DNA from 3 places in the Aestuariirhabdus sp. LZHN29 genome. Region 3 is predicted to be linked to each of the others. Evidence: predicted binding sites of a transcription regulator. Region 3 holds the regulator's gene; each other region holds the start of a gene.
What was found. The regulator LexA, encoded in region 3, represses DNA repair genes until DNA is damaged. The targets are predictions, from matches to a motif close to TACTGTNTANNTANACAGTA.
Positions count from the first base shown of each region.

Region 1: ACP3PW_RS10130 (YebG family protein) is a predicted target of LexA. The motif match lies at 3,741-3,760, and genes of this name have one in related genera.
Region 2: dinB (DNA polymerase IV) is a predicted target of LexA. The motif match lies at 4,964-4,983, and genes of this name have one in related genera.

Region 1 is NZ_JBNIEU010000002.1:720,736-727,754, reverse strand. Features, by position in the region: gene ACP3PW_RS10165 (acyl-CoA thioesterase) at 1-155, opposite strand, end outside; gene ACP3PW_RS10160 (YbaN family protein) at 233-700, shown strand; gene ACP3PW_RS10155 (DsbA family protein) at 633-1,247, opposite strand; gene ACP3PW_RS10150 (BolA family protein) at 1,250-1,552, opposite strand; gene ACP3PW_RS10145 (SDR family oxidoreductase) at 1,639-2,442, opposite strand; gene ccoM (cytochrome c oxidase subunit CcoM) at 2,772-2,882, opposite strand; gene ACP3PW_RS10135 (alpha-ketoglutarate-dependent dioxygenase AlkB family protein) at 3,008-3,652, opposite strand; gene ACP3PW_RS10130 (YebG family protein) at 3,806-4,066, shown strand; gene rapA (RNA polymerase-associated protein RapA) at 4,261-7,019, shown strand, end outside.
Region 2 is NZ_JBNIEU010000002.1:526,909-533,927, forward strand. Features, by position in the region: gene ACP3PW_RS09105 (PAS domain-containing hybrid sensor histidine kinase/response regulator) at 1-2,443, shown strand, start outside; gene ACP3PW_RS09110 (response regulator) at 2,462-3,145, opposite strand; gene ACP3PW_RS09115 (diguanylate cyclase domain-containing protein) at 3,235-4,731, opposite strand; gene dinB (DNA polymerase IV) at 5,043-6,131, shown strand; gene ACP3PW_RS09125 (DUF3549 family protein) at 6,174-7,019, opposite strand, start outside.
Region 3 is NZ_JBNIEU010000005.1:180,340-187,358, forward strand. Features, by position in the region: gene ACP3PW_RS16585 (CsiV family protein) at 1-512, shown strand, start outside; gene ACP3PW_RS16590 (S-methyl-5'-thioinosine phosphorylase) at 513-1,256, opposite strand; gene ACP3PW_RS16595 (mechanosensitive ion channel family protein) at 1,253-2,368, opposite strand; gene nagZ (beta-N-acetylhexosaminidase) at 2,361-3,383, opposite strand; gene ACP3PW_RS16605 (L,D-transpeptidase family protein) at 3,409-3,885, opposite strand; gene ACP3PW_RS16610 (TetR family transcriptional regulator) at 3,954-4,580, opposite strand; gene lexA (transcriptional repressor LexA) at 4,774-5,373, shown strand; gene ACP3PW_RS16620 (hypothetical protein) at 5,464-5,694, opposite strand; gene ACP3PW_RS16625 (DUF6586 family protein) at 5,764-6,219, opposite strand; gene topA (type I DNA topoisomerase) at 6,216-7,019, opposite strand, start outside.

The sequences.
Region 1 (7,019 bases), on a different contig from region 3:
GTTTCCATCACCCCTGCCCGCTCGAAATAGGCCATACGGGCATCTTCGAAATAACGGAAATAGACCCGATTATTAACGTGCTGAAAGGCATCCATATCCCCCCACACTACGTTTTGCTCTATCTCCACGGGAAACTGCTCTGAAGTACTGCCCACAACTAGCTCCTCACTGCTCTATGATTGGAACGGATATCGATCTATGCACGCCCGCTACCGGGTTGTAGTATGAAACCATGAGTCCACATCCATTTAAACCGGTTAATAACCTCATCCTGCGCTGGCTGCTGTTCGGCTGTGGCTGGTTAGCGGTTGTGCTGGGGGTCGCAGGTATCTTTCTTCCAGTGCTCCCTACCACACCGTTTCTCCTGCTAGCCGCCGCCTGTTTTCTGCGCAGTTCGGAACATTTCTATCTATGGCTGCTGCAACACCCACGACTGGGAAACTACATTAGCTACTATCTCGATGGCGAAGGTATCCCTGCCAGGGCGCGTACCTACACTCTCTGTCTGATGTGGGGAACGATTCTGATCAGCGCCGCGCTGATGCAAAACTGGCCCCTGAGACTGATGCTCCTCGCGATCGCCTGTGGTGTAAGCCTCTATCTATTGCGCATGAAAACCAGGGCTGAGCCCACTACGACTGAGCCAGGGCTGCCTCCATCCTCGTCTGCAAAGAGTCCCATGGCAGATACCCCTGACTGATCCCGATCCACTGCTGATCACGCTTCAGCGCCAGCGTTGGAAACCCCTGTATACCGAGACTCGCTGATAACTCGTAATCGGCCCGTGTCCGTGCCCGCATCGCGTCACTGGCCAACGCCTCAGCAAAACGCGCACCATCCACCCCCGCCTCAACCGCCAGGCGTTCAACAACGGCACTATCGGTAATATCCTGAGCTTTTTGGTAAAAAGCCCGCTGCATCGACTCGACAAACAAAAGCTCCCGCGATGCATCGAGTTCACGGACAACAACTGCAGCCCGGCACGCCGGTTCGGTATCGTAAACAAAGCCTGCGGGCAGTCCATTTTCAAAATCAAAGGGCTGACCACTCGCTTCCTGTACCCGCTGCCAATAGCCCCGGATGGTCGCGCGTTGCTCATCCGTCATGGGCTGGCTTTCACTGCGCAACCCGCCCACAACCATGGATATGGGTATCTGCTCGCTATAATCCTTGTGCAGGCGGGAAAACTGAGGCGCAAACCCCCAGCACCAGGAACACATCGGGTCAAAAAAGTAGTACAGGTGCATACCTACTCTCCACCGAGGCAGTTAGGCGTTTTAGGGGCCTCTTCGCGCAAAGCCCACTCACCCGGCGTATAGGTGTGAAGCGCCAGCGCATGAATCAGTGGCATCTCCTGTGCGAGCGCTGCGTAAATCTGCTGATGGCGCTTGAGGGTGCGTACACCCTCAAAGGCATCGCTGACCACAACCGCCTTAAAATGACTTTGGGAGCCCGGTTCAACCCGGTGCATATGGCTTTCGTTAAGCACTTCGAGATACGAAGGTGCAAAGGTGGCGTGTAGCTGTTGGCGAACTTGTTCGAGCATATCCATAAGGGGGTTTAACCGTGTCAGTATCGATCAGGTAATGGGATAGTAAACGAAATCGAGCCCAGGCATCACCCCCTCGAAAAAAGGGATTACATCCCCTTCTCTGCCATTTTAATGGCCAGCTGTTCCATCATCAGCCGGTGCCCTTCCGGATCCTTGCGTTTGAACTCCCAGGCTAGAGCCCCTTCATCGTGGGGAAGAATCATAAATTGACCGGCATCCACCCCTTCAACAATGCGTTGCGCGACCTCTTCAGCGCTAATGGGCGATCCGGCCAACAACTTCGCCACGTTGGTTTTGAGTGTTTCAGAGCTACCGCGATAGGAGTCCAGCAAATTGGTTTGGAAAAATGAGGGGCACACCACGCTAACGGCTAACCCTTGAGGGGCAAGTTCTGCCTGCAGGCTTTCTGACAGCGCAACTACCCCAGCCTTGGCCACATTGTAATGGCTCATACCCGGCGCGCCGAGCAACCCGGCCATCGATGCGATATTACAGATCTGCCCCCGGTTTTTTTGCAGACCTGGGAGAAAAATCCGGCACCCATTGATCACGCCTTTAAGGTTGATGCCCAGCATCCAGTCCCACTCATCGTCACTCAGGTCAGCGAAGGCACCACCTCCGGCTACGCCTGCGTTGTTGATCAATAAATCCACCCCACCCCACTTGGCCTCCAGGGTGTCCGATATCTGCTGCAACTGTTCTGGTCGGCGCACATCGCAGTGAAAAACCTCTGCGACGCCACCGAGTTCAGTAACCTGAAGGGCCGTTTGCTGGCACCCCTCATCATTGAGATCGGCCAGTGCCACCCTGCACCCCTGACGCGCATAGCAATAGGCCAACTCTCGACCCAAGCCACTGCCGGCGCCGGTAATCATTACTCGTTTACTCATAGTGTCCCCGTTAGATAACTGACTTGGCCGATATCATTTCCCAACCGAGGGCCGAATCACAACGACTATTGATCCGCTGAATAGGGCAGCAACAACCGTGGAACTTGGTAGACCCGTGACAAACCACAGCTTTGCAGCCCTATACTATGCAGCCCTATACAAGGTCGCACGGGGCGTATCGGGGGAGAGGATGTCGAATAAGAGCAAATCCAGGAAGAGACCCCGGAAAGCGCTTCAAAAAAGGTAAGGCGGAACCAGAGACCCTGTGAGAACCTGACAACCCACAGGACTTCTGATTCCGCCTTATTCGGTGCAGGCAAGCGACAATGCTATGGATGCTTATCCATGTCTTTACGAAGGAAGTAATAGAGCCCGGCAAAAAATGAGATCATCAAACCAACGGTTAGTAACCCAGCCAACACTACTTCATCTAAAAACATGGTTGTCACTCCCTGTAATAACCTTGAATTGCTAACGAGGCTACCACCGGCCAAGCCATGCAGAATTGACACCGATCAATTTCCATACACTGAACCATCAGACATAACGAATAAGTTGACCTATCTCAAACTCTATCGGGGTGAAGATAGCGGAAAGTCAGGTTGATCCTCGGCGCTACGGGGCGCCGGGTCTTGGGGATCTGGTGACGCCAGCAGTGCTGAATGGGGCCCGACATCACCAGCAACGAGCCATGACTTAGTTCCAGCGACAGCCTCTGCCGGGAATCCTGGCGGTGGCGCAGGTGGAACCGACGTGTCCCCCCCAGGCTCAGCGATGCGATGCAGGGATTTTCCCCCAGTACTGATTCATCGTCTGCGTGCCACCCGACACTGTCATTGCCATCTCTATAGAGATTCATCAACACTGAGTTGATGCGCAGCCCCAAGGATTCGCGCAAAATCTTCAACAGAACATGGTGCTCGCCTAAAAAGGGTGCCGGTTCCAGCCACAACCCCGAATAGCGATACCCCTGATCACCATACCAGGCTTGCAGGCGTGGGATAGTGATGTGTCGAGCCCCCATCTGCAAGAAGTCCTGCCGCCAGGTGACCTTGCTCTCAAACGTCCGCAACAGGGTATCGGCTACCTCCGCGGATAAAAAGGTCGGGTACCACTGCAGGGTCCCATCCACCAGGGGAATGGTTGTTGCACGGGCATTGCACGGCAACTCTTCGGGACTGATCACCGACTCCTGCTCCTTAACCATCATTTTACCCCGCCGACTCTCGGAAGCCTCGTAAACACAGACTCGTCCAACACTGTGTAGCCTAGCAAGAACAAATTGGGCTGGACAAATATACTGTTGATATATACAGTATCAAAAACTAATCACTAAAGCTGTGATGACCAAACGAGGTATACGATGGCTGTTATCCCAATGTGGCAATGCGATAGGGACGGAAGTATGTTCGCCGACAAAAAAAGCGCTGAAGAGCACGACAAAATGCTGGAACTGGCTGCGAACATCACTTCGCTGCTAGAGGCGCAGTTCAGTCAACTGGATGAGTCCCTGGCGGAGGAGATCGGTCTGCTTATTGCTGGAAATAAAGAGGTTTTCTCCCAGGCCTTGAAGGGCAAACCCGAGCTGATTCTTGATATCGGCAGCGCCCCTGCCAGCGAATAATCCCACCTCTTTCCTGTTTTTGCAGCGCTGCCCCTAACCCCCCATCCCCCGGGGGTGGCGCTGCACCCTTGCGCTTTATTACTCCTCGGGATCACTTTAAAAGCCTGCGGGTCACTCCCTTGCTACAATACTCCTTGTTATTCCCTATCTTTCCATTACCATAGCGCCTTTTTTTGACCGAGGGTGGTGGCTGTATGATCGATTTTGTTCCTGGGCAGCGGTGGATCAGCGAGGCTGAAAATGACCTTGGGCTGGGCACTATTCTCACCCTGGATCATCGACTGATCACCGTACTCTATCCAGGCAGTGGTGAAACCCGCGCCTACGCTCGACACAATCACCCGCTGCATCGAGTCGAATTTGCAGCCGGTGACAGCGTCAAGAGCCATGAAGGCTGGATTCTGCAGGTCACCGAGGTCACCTCCAAAGAGGGCTTGATTACCTACATCGGCGTTGACGATGAGGGCCAGAAACAAAGCTTGCCTGAGTCCTGCCTTGATAACTTCATTCAGTTCAACAAGCCTCGCGAACGCCTGCTCGCCGGGCAGGTCGACCAGCTCAATCAGTTTGCACTGCGCTATCGTACACTCACCCATTACAACCGCACCCTGCGCTCGCCGCTACTGGGACTATGCGGGGCGCGCACCAATCTTATCCCTCACCAGCTACATATTGCCCGCGAAGTATCAACACGACATGCTCCCCGGGTACTTCTAGCCGATGAGGTTGGTCTGGGGAAAACCATCGAAGCGGGGATGATTCTTTACCATCAACTTTTGACCGGTGAAGCCCGCCGCGTACTGGTACTGGTACCGGAAACCTTACAGCACCAGTGGCTGGTAGAGATGCTGCGCCGTTTCAACCTTCACTTCAGCCTGTTTGACCGAGCTCGCTGCGAAGAGATGAGTGAGGAGAACCCTTTCGAAAGCGAGCAGCTGGTGATCTGCTCGACACAACTGGCGTCAGAGCCCGGCCCCCTGCAAAGCCAACTGATCGATGCGGGCTGGGATCTGCTGGTGGTCGATGAAGCCCATCACTTGCAATGGCAAGCCCAGAACCCAAGCCAAGAGTACCTTCTGGTGGAGCGGCTCGCCCAGCAGACGCCATCGGTCTTGCTGCTTACCGCGACGCCTGAGCAGCTCGGCAAAGCGAGTCACTTTGCCCGCTTGCGCTTACTCGATCCTGACCGCTACCCTGGGCTCGAACAGTTCCTAGACGAAGAGGCCCGGTACCGCCCGGTAGCCGATGCCGTCCTGCACCTGCTAAGTGAGCAACCACTCCCCTGTGCAACCCTGCAGACACTAGGGAAACTACTGAATGACCCCGATAACCAGCAACGCTTGGCAGACGCCGATGCAGCGACCTCCAGCGCGGAGCGGGAGTTGGCGCGGGCACAGCTGATACGCCAACTGTTGGACCGCCACGGCACCAGCCGGGTACTGTTTCGTAATACTCGCGCCGCCATTCAAGGCTTTCCTGGCCGGGTTGTACAGGATTACCCACTGGAGCTACCGGAACTCTATACCCTTGCCCTGCAAGGCGCTTCATCGATTAACAATCAGCTTTACCCCGAACGCGCTTATCAGCTGCATGTTTCCAGCGAGGAGAGCGATCCATGGTGGCGTTTCGACCCGCGCGTAGAGTGGCTGATGGTGCTGCTAAAACACCTCAAACAGAAAGTGCTGGTTATCTGCTCCCAGGCGGAAACAGCACTGGAACTCGACGAAGCGTTGCGTGTTCGCTCGGGCATTCCCTCTGCGGTATTCCACGAAGGCATGAGCATTATGGAGCGCGACCGCGCCGCAGCCTATTTCGCCGAAGAGGATTTTGGCGCCCAGGTGCTGATCTGCTCGGAAATCGGCAGTGAGGGTCGCAACTTTCAGTTCGCCCACCATCTGGTACTGTTTGACCTGCCCGATAACCCGGATCTGCTGGAACAACGCATCGGTCGTCTCGATCGAATCGGCCAGACCGAGACCATTCGACTGCATGTACCACTATTTACAGACTCCGCACAGCACACCCTGTACCGCTGGTATCACGAAGGACTGAACGCCTTTGTCGATACCTGTCCCACCGGTAGCGCCCTGTTCAGCCGTTTTGCCGAGCAACTGATTCCACTGCTGGTGGAGGGTGCATTCGGGCAAGATAGCCGTATCGTCGAGTTGCTCAATGAGAGTCAGCAGCAACGGGAAATTTTGCAACAGGAGATGCAGCAAGGGCGCGATCGACTGCTCGAAATAAATTCCCGAGGGCTTGAGCCGACCCAGCCACTGATCGAAAGCATCGAGTCCGCCGCCGAGGTTGATGCGCTCAAACGCTACCTCAATCTGATGCTGGACTGCTACGGGCTGGAGAGCGAAGAGCACTCAAAACACGCCATGATTGTGCGCCCCTCGGACCAGTCCCTGCTGCATGACTTCCCTGGCCTGCCACGCGATGGGGCCACCATGACCTGGAACCGCGAACAGGCCCTTGCCCGCGAAGATATGCAGTTTATTAGCTGGGAACACCCCATGGTGCTCGAAGGCATGGAGATGATCCTCGGCAGCGAGTTGGGTAACACCGCCGTCGGACTCATCAATAACCGCGGTATTAAGCCCGGAACCATGTTGGTGGAGGCTATCTATGTCATCAGCAGCCCTGGAGGCGAGCGTAACCAGCTTAAGCGTTACCTCCCCCCCACCGCGATTCGGGCCCTGATCGACCCCAAGGGCAATGACCTTGCAAACAAGGTTGCGTTCGACACCCTGGACGGGCAGCTTCAACCGCTGAAACGGGCCACTGCACGGCAGTTAATCAATGCCCAGCGGCAACCCCTGCTTGACGCCCTCAAAGCCGCAGATAAAGCAGTGCATACCCAGGCTAACACGGTGATTGCCAGCGCCTGCCAACAGTTCCGACAAGAGGTCTCCGATGAACTGCAGCGCATGCTGGCATTGAAGGCGGTGAA
Region 2 (7,019 bases), on a different contig from region 3:
CATTGCCCTTAGCACCATGGTCAGTAACGACATCGTACTGCCGTTGATCATGCGTCGGAATCTGTTTAACAAGACCAGTTTTGATGAGTTCAGCGGCTTGCTGCTTTATGTTCGCCGCACCACCATTATGGTGATCGTGCTCATGGCCTACTTCTACTACCGCATACTCGGCGGTGTCGATTCGCTGGCCTCTACCGGATTGCTCTCGTTTGCGGCGGTTGCCCAGTTTGCTCCGGCAATGATTGGTGGGGTGTACTGGAAGCAGGCTAACAAGAAAGGGGTGGTGGCGGGCCTTATCGCCGGTGTGGGGCTCTGGTTTTATACCATGGTGATTCCCACTCTGGTGCGGGCGGGCGCGATCTCCCAGGATTTTCTGGATGAGGGACCCTGGGGCATCCTTGCGTTGAGCCCGGAGGCCCTGTTTCGCATTTCGGTACTCGATAGCACCACCAACGGCATCGTCGTCAGTCTGGTGGCAAACCTGGTCTGTTTTTTGGTAGTTTCCTGGCTTACTGAACCGCGACTGTCCGAGAAGATGCAGGCGGCGATCTTCGTCGGAACGCCGGTCAGCGGCGGCGATGAGCTGTCCAGCATCAAGGTCACGGTGGCTGATCTTAGCGCCCTGGCGTCGCGTTTTGTCGGGCAGCGGCGAGTTACCAACAGTTTTGAGCACTTCGCTTTTCGTTTTCAGCAGAGCCTGGCCCCTAACCGCTATGCGTCGCGAGAACTGCTGGAGCATACCGAACGCTTGCTGGCGGGTGTTATCGGTGCCTCATCGGCACGGGTGGTGCTGCGCTCCGCGGTCAGTGGTCGGCGCATGCGCCTCGATGATGTGGTTTCCATTGTCGACGAGGCCACGGAGGCACTGCAGTTCAGTCGAGAGCTACTACAGGGGGCGATTGAGAACATCAGCCAGGGTATTAGTGTGGTTGATCGAGACCTGTACCTGGTGGCCTGGAATCGACGGTACCTGGAGATGTTTAATTACCCCGAAGGGCTGGTGAGGGTCGGGCGACCGATCGCCGATATTATTCGCTACAATGCATCGCGGGGGCTCTGCGGGGCGGGAGATATTGAGTCCCATGTAGAAAAACGGGTCAATTACATGCGGCAGGGAACGGCGCACTGCTTCGAGCGGGTGATGCCCTCCGGGCAGGTGGTGGAGATGCAGGGCAACCCTATGCCCGGGGGCGGGTTTGTTACCAGTTTTACCGATATCACCCCTTATCGGAAGGTGACCCGCGAGTTAAAGCATATCAACGAGGAGTTGGAGCAGCGTGTTGAACAGCGTACCAGTGAACTCTCGGAGGTAAACCGCCAGCTCGTTGGTGCGATGTCCGACGCGGCGACGGCGACCCAGAGTAAAACCCGCTTCCTGGCCGCCGCCAGCCACGACCTGATGCAACCCTTGAACGCGGCGCGGTTGTTTGCCGCCTCGTTATCGCAGCAGGGGGAGGGCAGCGATCAGGATATGGCGAAGAATATCGACAGCTCTTTACGTGCGGCCGAAGAGCTGTTGACGGATCTGCTCGATATCTCAAAGCTGGACGCCGGTGGATTTCAGCCCCAGTTTAGTGATTTCCCCATTTCAGATCTGCTGTCGGCGCTGTCGGTGGAGTTTTCCGCCATGGCGGAGAATTCAAATATGCAGTTCGCCATGGTTGGCAGCTCGGCTGTGGTCCGCAGTGACCTGAAGCTGCTGCGTCGCATCGTACAAAACTTTTTGACCAATGCCTTTCGTTACGCAAGGAAAGGGCGGGTGGTGCTGGGCTGCCGGCGGGCAGGAAAGCGTCTGCGGATAGAGATCTGGGACAATGGCCCGGGTATTCCACAAAGCCGCTTAACCGAGATATTTCAGGAGTTTCGTCGCCTCGATAGTCACGCGACTCAGGAGGTGAAGGGTGTCGGTCTGGGGCTTGCGATCGCCGATCGAATCAGCAAGATTCTGGATCATCCCCTGGCCGTGCGCTCGAAAGAGGGCCGCGGGTCCATGTTTTCGGTCGAGGTGCCGCTCGGAGACCCGGCCCAGGTTGCCGTTAATCTCCCCTCCCGCACGGCGGCGGGCAATGCCCTGCAGGGACGACGTGTGCTCTGCATCGACAACGAAGAAACCATACTGGAAGGGATGAAGGCGCTGTTGGAGCGCTGGCAGTGCGAGGTGTTCGTTAGCCGTGATCTGGCCGGCGGGTTGGCGTTGCTGGAGAGCGGTATTGAGTTTGATATCCTGCTGGCGGATTACCATCTCGATGATGGAAAGACCGGGCTGGAGGCGATTCTTGCTTTGCGCCACGCGATGGAGGTGCCACTGCCGGCGGTACTGATTACTGCAGATGGTCGCCAGGCGTTACAGGATGAGGCGCGGGAAGAGGGGGTTGCCTATCTGGCAAAACCGGTCAAGCCGGCTGCGCTGCGGGCACTGATGAGTAGTATTCAGCGCCGTTAGCCACGGCGCTATGTCGGACTATTCGGTGTCTGCGTCGTTTTCGTTGCCGAGTTGAGGGGGCTCGATCTCCAGCTGCTGTACGGCGATTACAGCCTGAGTGCGGTTACGCACCCCCAGTTTTTTGAAGATGGCGGTGGCGTGGGCTTTGATGGTCGCCTCGGACACGTTGAGGTCGTAGGCGATCTGCTTGTTGAGCATACCCTCGGTGAGCATACCCAGTACCTTGAACTGCTGCGGGGTCAGGGAGGCGATGCGCTCGGCCAGGTCCTGTTTGGTTTCGCGGCGTGCGGCAGTAGATCCGATGGATCCCTCCGGTTGCCATACATCACCCTCCAGAACCGTCTGAATCGCTTCGCCAATGCTTTGCTGGGAGGAGGACTTGGGAATGAAACCGGAGGCACCGTACTCAATCGCCTGATTGATGACGTATCCATCCTCCGTCGCCGATACCATCACCACCGGTATTTGCGGGTACTGTCCGCGAAGGTAGATGAGGCCGGAGTAACCGTGGGCACCGGGCATATGCAGGTCGAGTAACACCAGGTCGGTGTCGGCGTTGGCTTCCAGTACCTGCTGCAGCGACTCGATGGACTCAGCCTCTAGCAGGGTTACCGCCTCCACCGCCTGATTGACGGCTTGCTGCAGTGCCGTCCTAAACAACGGGTGGTCGTCGGCAACGATAATCTTATAGCTACTAATCATGACTAAGTCCCTGTTATAACAGGGAGATAGTGCCAGCCGCCTCGTGGCGAGTCAAATGACTTAGTTAATGGAGGGCCTTAGGGTACGGACTAAAGGGCTATTTCAAGCTCCGCTGGAGCGAGGGCCTCGGTGTAGCGATTGCGTCCCGCGGCTTTGGCCGCGTACATCGCGCTATCAGCCGCTTTCATTAGCGCCTCGCTGCTGGTTCCGTGGCGTGGATAGATGGCAACACCGATACTGGCGCCCACCTCTATAGGCCGGCCCGAAATCGTTGCGATACCCGCGATTGTCTTGATCAGTTGTTGGGCCAGCCGGCTCGCCTGATCCTCCTCGACCAGACCGGTATAGATGGCAACAAATTCGTCGCCAGCAAAACGTCCCAAGGTGTCGGCTTCCCGGGAACAGGCCTGCATGCGTTGGGCAACCTCCTGCAGCAGCAGGTCCCCGGCGTCGTGTCCCAGTTGATCGTTAATCGCCTTGAAACCATCAAGATCGATAAACATCAGGGTGAAACGCAATCCGTATCGGTGCGAGCGGTGGATCTCCTGCTCCAGCCGGTCGCGGATCAATAGACGGTTGGGCAGCTGGGTGAGCGGGTCGTGATAGGCAAGGCGAGAGAGCGTCGCCTCTTTCTCCTTGTGGGGTGAAATGTCATGCACGGTGACGATACGGTGCTCGCTGCCGTTGATATCGACGGCGTGGGTTACCTGGGAGGCATCGAAGGTCGAACCATCAAGGCGCACCCCCTGAGTGGCTTCGTGATCGATGAACAGGCGGGCGATTTTTTGGCCCACCAGGGTAGCCTTGTCGCATCGGTAGAGGGTTGTAGCCGTGCGGTTGCAGTTGATGATAGAGCCGTTGGCCGAGGTGACAAACACGCTTGAGTCAATGTTGTCGGTGACCCGGGTGAGCATTGCCAGGTTGAGCTGGTTGTGGTTCAGGTGAGCGAGCACCAGGCGCAATATCACCAGCGCGTTGGCCATTGCCAACAATAGGATCAGGCTTTGAAAATCGCGCATACGCTGGCTCTTGTTAAGAGCCGATTGTTCGAGGGAAAGCGTCAGGCGATTCATCTCTGCAAGCAGGGCATCATCCTGTGCAAGGGCGGTCTTTCGGGTATTGATAACCAGTAGTGGGTCGATGGCGGAAGTGGTGTCCGCAATGTCTGCAGCGGCCAGTAGCTGCCTTATTCGTTGGTTGAGGGGGGTCCAGAGCAGGAGCGCCTGCTCTATGGACTGTCGATCAAGGGGGGCATCCAGGCGTTGTAAGTTAACGGGTCGCCCATCCACCCCCAGGGTTCTGCCGCCGACGGCGAAGGCGCGCAGGGTTTGATCGAACAGTACGCTCGCCTCCCTGATCTCGCCCAGAGCATGGGTCGAGGTATCGCCGCCCTGTTCCAGCATCAGGGAAGCCTTTGACAGCTTTTGTGACAGCATGCGTTGGCGCCCTGCAATATTGATGGCAACCGCATCGCGCTCGATCTGGCGGGATAACCCGATATCGACCATCAGGGCGGTGAGGTCAAGGGCAAGGAATACGCCGATCAGGATCAACAGAGAGCCTAAGGGTTTGGGTCGAAAATGCATCTATCGCAGCCCCTTCGGGTGGGGCGAGGTTGAACCGCTGGGGGTGGGCATGGCAGGCTCCTTCTGCACGATCGGGGTTCAGGCTCCGCTGAACGAATGTGATGGTGGGTCGACGGCATTTTGTTGGTACTAATGTACTGGAAAGGCGGCACCGAAAACAATCGATGGCTGCCGGTCAGTTGCATCACCAGATGGGTAGGGCCAACGGATATCGTCTTACGGCTTATTGCTAAGCTGTTGATTTATACAGTGCCAAACCGGAAAATAACGAGAGCGGTGTCCCATTCTGATCTCCAGGTAGTGTTTGGCCGATGTCCCACCCCCCTCAACGAAAGATAATTCATGTCGATTGCGACTGCTTTTACGCCGCGATTGAGATGCGTGATGATCCTGACCTGCGGGGGATTCCTATAGCTGTCGGGGGAAGCCCCGATCGCCGCGGCGTTGTGGCCACCTGTAATTACGAAGCGCGTCGCTATGGCATCCATTCGGCAATGGCGGCAGCAACCGCCCGCAAACTCTGCCCGTCATTGCGCTTTATTCGCCCGCGCATGGAGGCCTATCGCGATGCCTCGCGGGAGATTCAGGCGATCTTTGCCGATTATACCGATCTTATAGAGCCGCTCTCTCTCGATGAAGCGTACCTCGATGTGAGTGAGTGCTCGCAATTAAAAGGCAGTGCCACCCTGATCGCAGAGCAGATTCGCCAGCGGGTGCGGGAGCAGGTCGGCATTACGGTCTCGGCGGGAGTGGCTCCCAATAAGTTTCTGGCCAAGGTCGCCAGTGATTGGAACAAGCCCGATGGTCTGTTTGTGGTGCTGCCTGAGCAGGTGGATGAGTTCGTGCAGCAGTTACCGGTTAAGCGCTTGCACGGTGTTGGGCAGGTAACCGCGAAAAAGCTCAAACGGCTGGGCATTGAAACCTGCGGTGAGCTGAGGGTCTTTAGTCAACTCAACCTGGTGGGCTATTTTGGCAGCTTTGGCGAACGGCTCTATCAGCTCGCAAGAGGGGTGGATGAACGGCACGTACAGAGCAGTCGCCGGCGCAAGTCCCTCAGTGTGGAGCACACATTTGACGAAGACCTGCCCTCCCTCGAGAGCGTGCTGGGGAAGTTGCCCGAGTTGCTGGCCGAGCTCGAACGGCGCCTGGAGGGGAAGCTTGGCGAGGGTTACGCCCTGAGCAAGCGTTTCGTGAAGGTGAAGTTTTCCGATTTCACCCAGACCACCCTCGAGACCCTCATCAGTGGTGGTCGCGAGCAGTGGTTGCAGGAACACCACTACGCGCCGCTGATGAGCCAGGCCTGGCAGCGCGGCGCGCGCCCAGTGCGGTTGCTGGGGGTTGGGGTGCGCCTGCGCGACCTGCAGCAGGAGCATGCCCTCGAACAGATGAGCCTGTTTTAGGCGCCCGTGGGCGGCTCCTTCAGGTTGAGGATAATGGGGTACTCAATGCAGGGCATCGTTCGGTTTTGCCTGCGACCCAAGGCTGAGAAATGCACCAATCGCGTTGCCCAATGAGTCCGAGCGCTCGGGGTTGCGAAACTGCGCCATTATACGCGGGGCCATATCGGGCAGCAGCAACAGGTCGAGCAGTACGCGATTAAAACATTTGTTACCGGCTGGGGTGATGGCCAACTGTTCGAGAAACCGTTGTAGCCGCAAGGGGTCTTCCAGGTCTTCCCAGCAGCGGCTGGCGATGGCCGCAAGAATTTCGGCGCTATTGGCGAGCGGACTTTCCAATAACTGGTCGATCAGGCGCTGGCGGATAGCGGGGGCCTTGCTGTGGGAGATTCCCCTGAGCAGGGCGGCCAGGAGACCCTCGGCGGCGTTTTCGTCAATTAAGGCAATCGCCCTTTGCGCGATCACCTCGGTGAGTGAATGATCGATCGCTTCGTTTTCCAGGCAGCAGCAGAGCATCTCCAGTGGTACCGGTGGTAACGCCGGTACCGCCCGGCGCAGGTGGCGGGCATTGTCGTCGTGTTCCAGGCGGGCACAGAGGTCGGCGATCCCTTGCAGCCCCAGCGATTGCCATTGGTCGTGGTCTGTTTTGGCAAAATAGTCATGGGCTGGTGTATAGAATGCCGAGGGTTGCCGTCCCAATAGTCGCGAGGCGCGAGCGTGGAAGCAGGCCATGCGCTCCTGCTCGGGTTTGAAGGCGTAGGGGGTCTCCTTGAGGGCATCCACCGTCGGGTCGACGCTGCCGAGTTCGAGTTTTTCCCCCACGCTCTTGATAATGCGCAGCAGAAAATCGTCGCGACTGGCACTCATTAGCTTGCCTTCGCGATCGAGGGG
Region 3 (7,019 bases):
ATGAGGCTTATCAGGTACGATTCCACCATAGCTGGCGACAGTCTATGGTGGAAGCCGCCAACGCTCCCTGGATTCGAATCGAAGGTACAGAACGTTTTGGCAACACCCCCGTGCTAAGTGGGTCGGTCAGTTTCTCTCTGAAACGTTATCTACATATCAGAACGCGCCTGAGCATCACCGAGTTCGAGCCTTTCCAGAACCTGTCGAGCGAAATACCCGACGACTACGTCGCGATCGAGTCCGCGCCTGAACTGCTGGAGGACGGAATAGGCCTAGACGCCGATGACAGCCCGATCAGCTATGAGCCCTTACGCCGCTTCGACCTGATAGAGAGCCGTCGAATGCGCAGCGGAGAACTCCACTATATCGACTCTCCCGTGCTGGGAGTGCTAGTAAAAATCACACCTTATGAGGCTGCCGAGCCTGAGACTGAAGCGCCACCCGCTCTCGAGGTGAGTCCGCAGCAGGAGGAAAATACTATCCAGCCAGCGCCAGCCCCGGCGACGGAATGATCAATCGGTAGCGGCTAGCACCTGCTTCACGATCGCTAAAACTGAACTCATGCCGCTGTCAATGACACGATGGATCTCCTCCATCGTGATCAACTCCTCTGTGCGGCCTGCCGCCCAGTTAACGACCAGCGCCAGAGTGGCGTAATCGAGCTCAAGCTCCCGGGCAAGCCCTGCCTCGGGCATCGCCGTCATACCGATAATATCGACACCGTCCCGCTCCAGACGGTTCACTTCAGCCGCGCTTTCAAGGCGGGGCCCCTGCGTACAGCCGTAAACCCCATGATCCAGCAAAGGTAACGAGCAGCGGGATGCCGCAGCGATCAGTTGCTGCCTTAGGGGTTCACTATAGGGGTAGCTGAAATCAACATGCACCACTTCGTCCAGGTTGTCCGCGTGGAAGGTGTGCTCCCGGCCCCAGCTGTAATCAATAATCTGATCGGCAACGACCAGGGCTTCGGGCCCCATCTGTGGGTGAATTCCGCCGACGGCGTTGATGGCAATGATTCTTGAGGCTCCGGCATCCTTTAGGGCTTGAAGGTTGGCGCGATAGTTAACTCGATGAGGGGGGATGCGATGAGGGTTTCCGTGACGGGCCAGAAAGATCACCCGGGAACCTTCAAGAACACCCGTCACCAGCGGTGCCGAAGGCGCCCCCCACACAGTATCTACCTCAATAACGTTGCGCTCCTCAAGCCCCTCCAGCGCGTAGAGACCGGAACCACCAATTATTGCTGTTACACTCACTCTGTTTGCCCCTTCATATCGGCCCCGATTAGCGAGCTAATGTCAGGCGCGAGAAGGGTGCGGGTCGGGAACGCAATCTCGGCACCATGCTGCTCAATGATATTCATAATCCCTAACAAAACCTCCTGCTTAACCTCATGAAAGTGGGTCCAGTTAGTGGTTTTGGTAAAGACATAAACGAAGAAATCGAGTGAAGAAGCCCCAAAACTATTGAAATTGACCATCAGGGTTTGCTTAGTATCAATCTCGGGGTGGTTTTGCAGGAAAGCTTTCACTGCAATGAGGATCGGTTCGACCCGAGCTCCATCATCGTATCGCAAACCAATGGTTTCATAGATTCGTCGGTTCGTCATACGAGAAGGGTTTTCTACTGAAATGCTGGAAAAGGTGGAATTGGGTACGTACAAGGGGCGCTTATCGAAGGTTCTTATGCGCGTTTGTCGCCAGCCAACATGCTCAACCGTCCCCTCTATATTCTTATCGGGGGAGCGAATCCAGTCACCCACTTTAAAGGGGCGGTCGAGGTAAATGGTAAGGCCACCAAAAAAGTTGGCGAGCATATCCTTGGCTGCGAAGCCCACCGCGATTCCGCCAATACCGCCAAAAGCAAGCACTCCGGATATGCTGTAACCCAGGGTTTGCAGTGCCACCAAACTGGCCGTAATGATGATTGATGCCCGCAATAATTTACTTATGGCTTGCAGTGAGGTCTCATCCACCGCGGCGACACCCTCTTCACCGGCCTTACCGAGCACCTCCTCACCGCCATGGACCAGCCGCACAAGAAACCAGGCTAGCAGCCAAACAACCAGCACATCTCGCACAGAGTCCACTGCATCAAATAGGTGCACCCCGGAGCCACTGTGGGCAATGTCAATTGCCCAGCAAAACCCTAACACCCATATCAATAACGCAAGGGGGCGCTGCGCAGCCCCGATAATCACATCATCCCAACGATTGCGGCTGCGCGCAGCCTGTTTTGCCAGTTGCCGCATAATGATGGTCACAACATAGTTGCCCACCAGAGTGAGGGTTACTACCAAAAACACTTCGTAAGTCCAGTAGTCGAGCCCTGTTATGTACGCCTTTAAGGCCACCATCTGTTCATCCATGGGTTACCTCCCCCAGACTTTTTAATGCCGCTGCGGTACGTTGCTGGCGCGCTAAATCCTTTATTGGTACCAACCGCCCCCTTAGCTCTGGCAGGCGGGTGCTTACGGGGGTATCCCTGGTCTCAAGATACTCCAGCACCTCCCGTGCAGCCTTGGGGTTATTGCACACCAACACCATATCGCACCCTGCTGCCAGGGCGTGTTCTGCCCGCTCGCGATATCCACCGGCTATACTCGCGCCCTCCATGGAGAGGTCATCACTAAAAATTACGCCGTCAAAACCGAGCTCTCTCCTGAGGATCGTCTGCAACCAGTACGGAGAAAAACCTGCGGGCAGAGCATCAATTTTCTCATAGACGACATGAGCAGGCATTACCGCATCGAGCCCCTTTCTGGCCAGCGCGGCGAATGGCTTTAGATCCTGCTGGCGAATAGACTCCAGATCCCGCTCATCCGTTGGAATATCTACATGGGAATCTGCCGTGACCCATCCATGTCCCGGAAAATGCTTACCTGTAGATTTCATCCCGGCAGCATGCATCCCTTTAATGAGCGCCCCTGAAAGCTCAACAACACGCTCGGGGTTGGCCGAAAAAGCACGATCACCGATCACGCCACTGCGTTTAAAATCGAGATCGAGAACCGGAGCAAAGCTGAAGTCGATACCGCAGGCCAGCAATTCGCTGGCCAGCAACCATCCGGTGTCCTCGATAAGTTTGAGCGTTTCTACTGGACTCTTCAGGAAACGCGCCTCGAAACTCGCCATCGCAGGAATGGCAGAGAACCCCTCGCGAAAGCGCTGCACCCGCCCCCCCTCATGATCGACCGCAATCAGAAGCGATGGATTGGTATCGCGAATATCACGGGTAAGGGCGGTCAACTGATCCCGGTCGCGATAATTTCGCGAGAAGAGTATGACCCCGCCGCATACCGGATGTTTAAGCAGTACTCGCTCCGCCTGGGTAACGGTTTCACCCGCAAGATCGAGCATGAGTGGTCCGGGATTTTGCTCCAACGCCAGTCTCCTTAAAGTTATCTAGTCAGGCTGAAATGATGACTTCTTCGCCCGCGTGGACGCGCTCAAAGAGCACCAGTAGATCCTTGTTGCGCAGACGAATGCAGCCATGGGAGGCGGGTACCCCCATGGGTTCGGTGTCGGGTGTACCGTGAATATAAATATACCGCGCCATGGAATCTACCGCGCCGAGACGGTTGAAGCCCCTCTCATCACCGCACAACCAAAGTATTCGTGTGAGGATCCAGTCTCGGCCGGGGAACTGACGGGCAAGCGCCGGAGTGTAGACCTCACCCGTAGGCCGCCGTCCCACCAACACAGCACCTTCAGGCAGCCCGGTACCTATTTTTGCTCTAATACGATGCACACCTAACGGAGTCTGCTCACTGCCGCTGAGCTGGCCAACACCCTTGCTAGCGCTTGAAATAGGCACCGTCAGTGTCGGCAGCCCGCCCCGTGAATGGCGCAGCTGCTGCTGATTAATGAGGATATGTATTGTCAATGATAGCCCCCGAACTGGAACTCGTCAGGGTACTTAAAAACCTTCCCAAGTGGAACCGGCTCACGACCTTAATGACGCAGACCGGCCGCCAGAAAGGGAACCATTCTGTAAAGAATAGCGGCGACTGTAGACCGGTCATCGTAGTCTCGCACAGCGATAGCTTGCATGGCGTCAAATCCTGACATCGTAAATGCCAAGCTGCCCAGCATAAAATTAAATCTCCAATAGAGCTCCGCCGGCTCCAGGTTCGGACAGGACGCGGTCAGCAGCTTCATGTAACGAACAAAAACACGGGAATAGGTATCACGCATATAACGGCGCAAATGCCCTTGAGACTGGGAAAAAGCCAACCCCAATAGGCGCATAAATACGGAAAGATCATTGTCCGAACGAGACTCGACCCTCAGGGCGGTATCCATCAACAACTTAAGGCAAGCGTCGACATCGTGTGAGGTGTCGCCCTCCTCCTCAAGCCGAGTCAGCTCGGCATCAAGGAGTTCGCAAAATGGATCGAGGAAGCGGGAGAACACAGCCTGTATAAGCGCTTTTTTTGAACCAAAGTGATAATTCACCGCGGCCAGGTTAACACCCGCCTGCCCTGTAATTGTGCGAAGTGAAGTCTCCGCGAATCCTTTTTCTGCGAACAGCTGCTCTGCTGCATCCAATATTCGAACTACGGTTTTGGATTGAGCCATCGTTATTATTCTTGAGCCATGGTTAATGAATGTACGTTCGTTTCAAACATACGTTTGCCGGTATGAAATGTCAACGTTTTCGGGGGGTTAACGGGTAACCTGGAGTGTGCAGCAGTTACCGTTGTTTGCCAGCAGACAAAAACTGTATATAATGCCAGTAACTGTATAAAATCACAGATGCGAAGGTAGGTACATGCAAAAACTAACTGCACGACAGGCTGAAATACTGGCGTTTATAAAATCCTACCTTGAGGAGAGCGGGTTCCCGCCAACCCGGGCAGAGATTGCGCGCGAACTTGGGTTTCGATCGCCCAACGCAGCGGAAGAACACCTGAAAGCGCTTGCCCGCAAGCAGGCAATCGAGATAATTCCCGGTGCCTCCAGAGGGATCCGCATACCAGGGCCTGTGGAGGAGGAGGGGCTTCCAGTTATAGGGCAGGTTGCCGCCGGTAGCCCCATCCTTGCGATTGAGCATATCGAGGAGCACTGCCCCTTAAAGTCGAATTTTTTTAACCCTGCCGCTGACTACCTGTTACGCGTTAAAGGCGAAAGTATGCGCGACATAGGGATCATGGATGGTGATTTGCTGGCGGTCCACAAAACCCAGAGCGTGCGTAACGGGCAGATAGTTGTTGCTCGAATCGATGACGAAGTGACGGTAAAACGATTTCATAAAAACCGTAATCGAGTCACCCTGTTTCCAGAGAACGACGAATTTCAACCGATTGAGGTTGACCTGACACAGGACTACTTTGAAATTGAGGGGCTAAGTGTAGGGGTTATCCGCCGCTAAGCGGACCTTGGGTTGCCTCGCTCAGTGGCAGTCGAGGCAGTGAGAAAAGATGTTCACCTGCTTACCGGGAGAGCGGTGCACACAGCGGACTCAATGAACCGTCTGGGATGCCTCAAGGGAGGGCGAACCTTCGGCCATGCTGCCTACAACGGCAATACCTGCGTTGATCATGGCTTTAGCGACCTCTACATGGCCCTCTTGCAGGAACAGCTTGGCCTCTTCCGAAAAATCGATCGTCACCAAAGGCTCCTCCTCATCTGAGCGCTGCAGTACGATTTCACCAGTAGGTAGCTCAACTATTTCAAGATAGGATGCGGGCATGGTTACAACTCTCGCGTTAGGGGGCGTGTATGCTACCACCTTTCACCCGCAACCACTACAGCGAGTCCGCTACCATTGTGCGGAAGCTTCCCGCAGTCGGAGCGTCAACTCATGGAGTTGGCGGTACCAGCTGTCACATTGCACAGGATCGATCCCTCCCCCGAAGGCAATTGCGTCAACGGCAATGTCAGCATCGTATCGAACCCGCGCATTGAGCATGGCGTGCAGCCAGTAGCTGGAACTCTTTTCCATTCGCTGCAACTCCGCCAGTTCCGGGCTTACCGTACCCTGTATAGCAAGGGCTTCACACACAGAGCTGAGCGTTGCCGCGCCCCCGGTGTAACCACAGGCTGCTGCCAACTCCATGTACAGGGATCTGTAGGCGGCGCCCAGCAAAAGCAGCACCGCCTCTGCATAGGCGTCATAGAGGGGCTCCCCTTTCGCAGTCTCCAGCGAGGCCCACTGATCCAATAGAAGCCAAGCCTGATGTAGGGAGCGCCCTGTAACCAGTTTCGAGTCCCTCACGCTTTTTTCTTGCGCGGTGTACCCTCTTCGACCCAGGCCCCATCCTTATGTAATGCCTTCCATCCAGAGGCCTTGCCGTCCACCTCACTCATCACATACTGCTCCTTGGTTTTTCGGCTGTATCGTATGATTGCGGCATTGCCGTCGGGGTCTTGTCGCGGAGCATCAAGCAGGAAGCCATATTTAGGGTCAAGTGCAGCCTGATGGGGAATTAGCTCTACCACTAGCGGAGCTCTGGTCTCCCGGTTCTTGGGAAACTGACTGGCGGCCAAAAACAGGCCCGCAGCACCATCGCGTAGAATGTAGGTATCCTCTACCTTTTCGCAGACCAGCTCCGGCATTGGAATTGGATCCATCTTGGGCGGTGCAGCTTCCCCACTCCTTAGTAGCTTGCGGGTGTTCTTGCACTCGGAGTTCGAGCATCCAAAGTATTTTCCAAAGCGCCCGGTTTTTAGCTGCATCTGTGCGCTGCACTTGTCACATTCGATAACAGGCCCTTCATAGCCCTTTATCTTGAATTGTCCCTTTTCTACCTCATAACCCGAGCAGTCCGGATTATTACCACAGACGTGAATTTTCCGGCCCTCGTCAATCAGGTAGCTTTCCATCGCTGTACCGCAGATTCCACAGCGGTGTTTTGCCCGTAGCGCCTTGGTTTCAGCCTCATCATCATCGAGGGCAATCGCCTCTTCACCAGGAATCAGGTTAACCGTATTCTTGCACCGCTCTTTAGGAGGAAGTGCATAACCCGAGCAGCCCATAAATACCCCAGTGCTAGCCGTGCGTATCTGCATGGGGCG